DNA from 2 places in the Companilactobacillus paralimentarius genome. Region 1 is predicted to be linked to the other one. Evidence: predicted binding sites of a transcription regulator. Region 1 holds the regulator's gene; the other holds the start of a gene.
What was found. Region 1 encodes NrdR, which represses ribonucleotide reductase genes. Its sites were predicted from a motif close to ACACNATATATNGTGT; they were not measured.
Positions count from the first base shown of each region.

Region 2: pnuC (nicotinamide riboside transporter PnuC) is a predicted target of NrdR. The motif match lies at 2,239-2,254, and genes of this name have one in related genera.

Region 1 covers NZ_OY724131.1:931,749-936,037, forward strand. The annotation lists gene polA (DNA polymerase I) at 1-127, shown strand, start outside; gene mutM (DNA-formamidopyrimidine glycosylase) at 142-969, shown strand; gene coaE (dephospho-CoA kinase) at 966-1,559, shown strand; gene nrdR (transcriptional regulator NrdR) at 1,581-2,054, shown strand; gene ACI6PB_RS04335 (DnaD domain protein) at 2,072-3,439, shown strand; gene dnaI (primosomal protein DnaI) at 3,442-4,289, shown strand, end outside.
Region 2 covers NZ_OY724131.1:1,146,652-1,150,940, reverse strand. The annotation lists gene ACI6PB_RS05505 (NUDIX domain-containing protein) at 1-146, opposite strand, end outside; gene ACI6PB_RS05500 (alpha/beta hydrolase) at 245-1,153, opposite strand; gene pnuC (nicotinamide riboside transporter PnuC) at 1,232-1,975, opposite strand; partial or broken gene ACI6PB_RS05490 (peroxiredoxin) at 2,315-2,812, opposite strand; gene ACI6PB_RS05485 (IS30 family transposase) at 2,919-3,953, shown strand; gene ACI6PB_RS05480 (HD domain-containing protein) at 4,106-4,289, shown strand, end outside.

The DNA of each region.
Region 1 (4,289 bases):
AGCTCCAGTTTCAGAAATCGCAACTTTAGAAAAATTAGTTCCAAGTGTAATGGATTCAGCGGTTAAACTGGATGTACCGTTGAAAGTTGAAACGGCTCATGGAAAGACTTGGTACGAAGCTAAATAATAGTAGGTGATAAAATGCCAGAAATGCCAGAAGTAGAGACTGTCAGACGCAGTTTAATTGCTCAAGTGAAGGGTAGAAAGATAACTCATGTTGAGATTCGTTATCCTGATTTGATAACTGGTGATGTGGATCAATTTGTTGAATTTGTTACGGGAGCAACTATCAGTGATGTTGGTCGTCGAGCAAAATTTTTATTGATTCATTTAGATAATGGTTATACAATTATTAGTCATTTGAGAATGGAAGGTAAGTATCGTATTTCAGCTGATCCAAGTGCAATTGATAAGCATTCGCATGCTATCTTTACTTTGGATAATGGTCAAAAGATGATTTATAATGATGTTCGTAAATTCGGTCGTATGCAGTTGTGGAACACTGATGAATTATCAGAAAATAAGTCGCTTAAAAAATTGGGGCCAGAGCCATTATCAACTGAATTTACTTTTCAAAATTTAAAGCCAAGAGTTATGCGTCATCATAAGGATATTAAGACCGTCTTGTTAGATCAAAGTGTTATGAGTGGTCTAGGAAATATTTATGTTGATGAAGTTCTCTGGCAAGTTAAATTGCACCCTGAGACGCCAGCTAATCACCTTAGTGATGAAGATATTCAAAAAATTATTGAGGCTTCTAATCAAGAGATGGATAAGGGAATTGCTGCTGGTGGCTCGTCAATTAGAACCTATGTGGATGCTACAGGCCACAAGGGTAACATGCAAAATAATTTAAAAGTTTATGGAAAAGAAGGAACACCTTGTCCAAGATGCGGTACTGAGATTGTGAAGATCAAGGTCGGAGGTCGTGGTACGCATTTTTGTCCAAAGTGCCAGGTAGTAAAATGAGTAAGATTTATGGTTTGACTGGAGGGATTGCCTCTGGTAAATCAACCGTTTTAAATTTATTTAGACATAATAAATTCATCGTATACGATGCTGATTATGTTGCTCGAGACGTGGTCAAGGTCGGAACCTTAGGTTTAAAACAGATTACCCAACAGTTTGGTGAGCAAGTTTTATTGCCCGATGGAAATCTTAATCGTCGAAAATTAAGTTCGATTGTTTTCAGCGATAGAGATGAGTTAGATAAGTTGGATAAAATAACGAGGCCTTTGATAAAAAAAGAAATTTTACAAACGGTTGCTGAAGTTAAAAGATCAACTGAAAAAACAATCTCCATTTTTGAAATACCATTATTGTTTGAAGGCAATTATCAAAATTACTTTGATGGTGTGATCAGTGTCTATGTCGAGCCGCAAATTCAATTGCATCGATTGATGAGACGAAACGCTTTAAGTAAGGAAGTTGCTTTGGAACAAATCAATTCGCAGATGTCGATGTACGAGAAAAAAGAGCGTGCCGACTTTGTGATTGATAATTCAGAAGATTTAGCACATCTTCAGGATGAGTTTAGTCGGTTAATACCACAACTTTAATTTGGAAAAGAGGCTGGAATTTTGATTTGTCCGCATTGTCATCATGATTCATCAAAAGTTATTGACAGTCGTCCCAGTGATGAAGGACGTGCCATTAGAAGAAGACGTGAGTGTGAATACTGTGGAACACGGTTCACAACGTTTGAAAGATTAGAAAAATCACCATTGTTGGTTATCAAAAAGAATGGCAACAGAGAGGAATTCAGCCGCGAAAAGTTATTACGTGGTTTAGTTCGTGCTGCTGAAAAACGTCCTGTAACGATGGATCAAATGAATAGTATCGTCGATAAAGTAGAAAACGAGATAAGATCAACAGGTGAAAGTGAGGTTCGCTCACAATTAATTGGTGAACACGTCATGAGAATTTTGTCCAAAGTTGATGACGTGACTTATATTCGTTTTGCTAGTGTTTATCGTGAATTTAAGGACATGAATGGATTTATGGAAGAGGTTCAGGAAATGATGTCCAATGGCAAGAAAATTGATAAGAAGTAAGGGGAGTATTGGTGTCCGTGAGTAATTTTGAATCAGATAAATTTACACCTTTAGTCGGTTATTGGTGTTTGCCAAGTGGTCATTTAAATGATGATGATCGTCATGTTTTGACTGACTTATATTTGCCCATTTTAGGTACTGAGGCTTTCAGTTTGTACTTGTTGCTGTGGGAAAAATTGCCTAATAAAGAAGTCGTCACGCAAAGAAAAAGCCATGCTGAATTAATGAGTTTACTTGGTATTGATTTGAAACGATTTTATGAGGCACGGATCAAGACGGAGGCCCTAGGATTAATTAGGACCTATCAAAAGAAAGATAGCTTAGGACCTTACTATATCTATCAACTTTTTGAACCGTTGTCACCAGATGAATTTTTTAAAGACGATTTGATGAGTATTTTCCTTTATGAGCAAGTTGGTGAGAGCAAGTATCATTTATTGGCCGATAAATACACACATTCAGATTTGATCTTGCAAAATTCACATGAGATAACAAAAGACTTTTTGGAAGTTTTCCAATTAAGTAATAGTGATTTGATCAATACGCCAACTGAAGTAAAGAATACCCAAGATAGTTTTGAAATAAATAATACAGACAATAAAAAACCGTCGTTGAATGAAGAAGAGATTCCTCAATTAGATTGGGAACTAATCTCGGATCGGATTCAACAGTTATTCAGAATTCATCCTGATAATCTGCTGGAAAATCAGGAATTAATTTTAAATCTTCATGCATTTTATGGCTTAGATGAGATTACATTGATTGATTTAATTGGTAAAACTTGTGATATCGTCAATAACAAGATCGATCCCGCACGTCTGAAAAAAGCAGTACAAGATCGTTTTGAAAAGAATGCTAATATTTCAGTTAAACAGCAAGCTAATACAGAAACGGAACCAGCTGAGCAAACTGACGGACAATTGAATCGTGCCGATCAATTGTTGTTAAAGCAAGCTCGTTCTTTGCGTCCTGCCGAATTTTTAGCAGCTCAAAAACAAAAGAGCGGTGGTTTTACTGGTACAGTAGAATCTAATGCTTTGAGAAATATGGCAACGAAGACTTATTTGTCTCCGGCGGTATTAAATATTATGGTGTACTATATTTTACAAACTTCACCGACTTTGACTTTGCCATTGATGGAAACGATGGCTAACGATTGGCAACAAAATGATGTTAAAACACCTGAACAAGCTTTGAAACGAATCAATGATTTTCAAACTAAGAGTCGTAATCCCAAACGACGTTACAATAATAAAAACCGTAAAATTGAACAGGCAACTGATTGGAGTAAGGTGAAAGCTAAGGTTCCAGCACAAAAGAATCAAAAAAATGAACAGGATGATCTTCAGAATCGTTTGAAGAGATTGAGAAATAAGGATAATTAAGTATGGAAAATTTAGGTAGTAGATTAGCAGAATATTTGAATTCAAAGAATTTGACGGAGGACTATCGCCGTCTTCTTAATAGTGCTTTGAATGATCCTGATGTACAGAGGTTTTTGAAGGAAAATAGCGATAGAATTAATCCTAATGCAATCTCTACTAGTGCGGCTAGTATTTATGAGTTTTATAATAACAAGCGACATACGAGTGAATTAACGCGCGGATATTATCCTAAATTGATTGTTAACAATCATAATATCGAAGTGGCTTATTATCCTAATGAGCGCACTCAAAACCGAGAGAAGAGAAGTCAGTACGAATCAGGCTTTGTTTTGATGGACATGGCTCCAGATATTCGTCGTGCAAAATTGGATGATTACGATGGTGAGGGTAGACAGGATGCTCTAGCCAAAGCTTTGGATTTCATTGATAATTATTTGCATCAAGATAGCTTCACGCCTGGACTATATTTGGCTGGTGATTTTGGAGTGGGTAAGACCTATCTTTTAGGTGCTATTGCGAATGAACTATTTAAACACGATGTTCATACAACTTTAATGCATTTTCCAACTTTCGCGGTTGAAATGAAAGACTCTATTGGTCAAAATAATGTGTTGGCCAAAGTTAATAAAATTAAAGGTGCCGATATTTTGATGTTGGACGATATTGGTGCCGATACGATGTCTAGTTGGATTCGTGACGAAGTGTTAGGGGTTATTTTGCAGTATCGAATGCAAGAAAATCTGCCAACTTTTTTCTCATCCAATTTTTCGATGAAAGAATTGGAACAACATTTAGCTGTGAATCAGCGTGGAGAAGAAGAACCTGTCAAGGCTAAACGGATTATGGAACG
Region 2 (4,289 bases), 210 kb from region 1:
GCTCCGCCAGGCAGGATATACAATTCTTGCTTGCTATTCTCTTGTCTAACAAAGACTTCACCCTGATGTAATAAGATCAATACTGCACGAACATCAAACTTTTGCTTTCGATTCAAAAAATAACGCAAATCATCTTGTTCTTGCATTCAATCACCTACCTTTGTTTAGTAAAATTATCATATACCAAAAGCATGAATAAGAACACAAATAGCCAGTAACCCATCTCGAGTTACTGGCTATTATTTTAATTAAAATATTTATTAGCAAAATCCGTTGCTTTATCAATGTAAAGCTGCTCGGCCTTACTATAGGAATTAGCATGACTAGCACCCTTAACAATCCAAAGCTTTTTAGGACCGTTAGTGTAATCATAATTCAAATAAGCATTCTTAGTTGGTACAAAATCATCTTTCGAACCATGAATAACAAATAATGGTACCTTATTATTCCTCAGACTGTCCTTAGTGCTGGCTTGATAGAAATTATAACCTGCCATAAAATCAGCAAAAAGGCTAGCTGTAGGCACAATTGGGAAACTTGGCAAATGGAACATTTCTTTTAGTTGATAAGATAACTCACCGGAAATCGTTGAATAGCCACAATCGGCTATAGCAAAACGAACATTTTTAGGATGTTCCCCCAAAGTATACATGACTGTTGCAGCACCCATACTGATACCGTAGAGTCCAATCTGTGAATCAGATCCAAATTTCCGATTAAGTCGTTTGATCCAATTCATCATATCGGTTCGATCTTTCCAACCATACCCGGCGTATTTACCCTGACTCATACCAAAAGAACGATTATCCGGCGCCAGAACGTTATATCCTGCGTTGTGAAACATTCTGACATAAGACCCCATATATTTACTAGCACTACCAAATCCGTGGACAACAACCACTGTTTTGGCGGTTTCCTTCTCGGCAGGTAAATATCGAGCCTTTAGTTTTATATGGTCTTTTGTAGTCTGTTCCCAGATCTGCGGTTTTTGTCTCAAAAACCATTGACTGTTCTTACTCAAGTGACCCTTTATCTGACTACTGTACCCACTCTTACTAAATGCATAGTTAAACATGTAACCCCCAGCCGCTACATCGACAAATAACGTAACGCCTATAACGACTGATAAAGTGATTTTAACAAATTTTTTCACAGTTTCATTTACCCTTCTAGATTACTATTGTTCAACAATAATAATCTAATTGGTAATTTAAATGCAACAAAAAACAGATTAATTATTAGCCAATTCTTCACTCTTAGCTCTGTTTTCAGTAGCATCTTTGTGGAACCAGTGAATATGTGAGTCGAAGAAAGCAATCATATCATTCATGAAGTACATGATGTATGTCAAGAATAGAACGGGACTAGCATCACCTTGTGTAGCGGTAACACCCCAAAGAACGATTGACATAATACCTTGAGCAGTCCAGAAATAATATTGTTCACGGAAACGTAATGTACATAGAAGTGCACCTGTAAATCCAATAGCAGCAGCTACAGAATCAATAATTGGACGTGGACTGATGAATAGATGTGTATCCATCAAATAAAGCAATCCCCATGAAGCAAAGAAAAATAACGCTGTCCAAAGCCACTTAATAGCAGTTAAACCATGAATATGCTTTTCAGCATCCTTAGCCCATTGTGGACTGATCAAAACAGGAATATCTAGCAAAATAATGTAACTTAATTGAAGAACAACATCAGAGAAGTTCTTAGCATTGATAGCTACAAAAATATAAATAAGTGCTGAAACTAATCCTAAAACACCATTTAAAGGTTTTGCATTTGTAATAGCAACTGTACATGTGAAACCTAAAACGGCCGCAAACCATGTCCAAACAGCAATTGCATTAATAGAATGTGAAAGTGTTGATGCAGTGATGGCCCCCAAGCCAAACATTAATAGCATGTAACTCTTGAAACTCCAATGTTTCATTTGTTCAACATACCATTTTGGATTAAATATACTCATTTATCCTTCTCCTCTTGGACCATTGCCAAAATATATGATTGTGGCATTTATATTTTGAAATGGTCAATTTTTATTTATCCCTTAAACCGTATTTCTAAAAAATATCAATTTAACCGACAGCTAAAATCATACCACCAATTGAACTAAATTTGGTAAATGGTTTCTTGAGCATATTGACGACATATCGGTGTAAAGCGCTTAACTCACTTGCTAAATTAGGAATTTATCATTTGATACAAGATATAGATTTTTTTGATTTCGTATCACTATATATAGTTATAACGGAGCAACAAAATAAAAAAGACATCCAAAGTAATTGAATGTCTTCGTAAAATAGAATTAAATTTTACCAACCAAATCTCCGCTAGGTTTAATTGTATCTTCCCCGGGATGCCAATTTGCTGGACAAACGTTATCACCATGTTCTTCAACAAATTGTGCCGCTTGTAAGGTTCGTAGAATTTCTTTTGGATTTCTACCTACACCCATAGCATTAACAGTGTATGACTTGATAATTCCCTTTGGATCAGCGATAAAGACACCACGATAATCTTGACCACTAGTTTCATCAATCATATTGAAAAAGTCTGTCAACTCATGTTTTTGATCTGACAACATTGGATATTGGATTTTACCAATAGTTTCCGTTGTCTCTGCCCAAGACATATGTGAATACTGACTATCAACTGAGACTGAGTAAATTTCAGCTCCAGCAGTTTTGAATTCTTCATACAAGTCTTGCAACTCACTTAATTCTGTAGGACAAACAAATGAAAAATCAGCAGGATAGAAAAAAATAATTGACCATTTCCCTAACAAATCATTTTGGCGAATTTTATAATCAAGTTAGCCACTTTAGAAAAATGACAAAATAAAAACACCAAGACGTAAAAATCAGGTATCATTGGAGTTCTCACACAAACAATGAAAGAGGTTTTTCGTCTTGGTGCTAGAACAGAATATCATAAATCGTCCTAAAGGACATCATTTAACTGAAATTGAACGTGGAAAGATTGCTTCCTTTCATTCAATTGGCTACTCGAATCGCCAGATAGCTAAAGCTATCGGCGTTTCACCTCAGACTATTAATAATGAAATTAACAGAGGTACTGTTGAGCAGATCAAGAAAGTTAATGGTAAAGTTCAACACTTGAATTGCTACTTTCCTGACACTGCACATCAAAAGTATGTAAAGAACCGTAAGCTTTGCCATCGTCCTTCTAAATTCGACCAAGTCACAGCCTTTTTAGGCTTCTTTGTAAGCCAGTTCATAGATAATGGATGGTCACCTGATACGGCCGTTGGACGAGCTAAGAACGAAGAATTATTCTTAGTAGATGAAATGGTTTGTACTACTACACTTTACAAATATATTGATGAACAACGACTTGAAATCCGGAATATTGATCTGGTAGAAAAGTCAACTAGACCGACTAAGCAACATACTTCAAAAAAGCATAAGCGTCTACTTGGTCGTAGTATTGAGAAACGCCCTAAAAGTGTTGATAGCAGAGAATCCTTTGGGGACTTTGAGATAGACACGATTGTGGGCAAAAGAAATGGCCATGAGAGTGTCGTCTTAACGCTCATAGAGCGTAAGACACGCTTTGAAATAATGAGACTTATTGACGGTAGAGATGCCGACTCTGTAGATTATGCTATGAAAGAGATCATAAAGAACTATGGTGATCTTATCAATTCAATCACTGCAGACAATGGCCCTGAGTTCTCTAATCTATCATCTGATATGGCTGGCGTTGCGGATGTTTACTTCACACACCCATATACATCTTGTGAACGTGGAACAAATGAAGTACATAATCGAATGATACGTCGTGACTTGCCCAAAGGGCTGTCACTGGATACAGTCAGCCCAAAAGTAATAAGAGACATAGAATTTAAGCTCAACAATATGCCTAGAAAGTTATTGAACTATAAAACGCCACAAGAACTCTTTGCTAGTTCCTGTGGCGCTTAAAGACATATTTATAAACTTCAAATACTGATATCACTTGGATTCAATTTATTTTGTCCAAGTGGCTAACTTGTTATTGAAATTTTCGGTATTATTTTAAATACAAACCCTTTTGTGTGACAATATAGTTATTCATTTAAAGAGGGATTGATTTGATGACAGACGAAGAAAAACTAAGTGCCATTCGTAAGTACTCATTTAATAAGATGAAACAAGACACAACCGGTCATAATTTTGATCATATCCAAAGGGTTATTAGGACTGCTAAACAAATTTTGAAAAAAGAGCCTGCCGATCATCTGATTACGCTGGCCGCGGCCTACTTACATGACGTAGCTG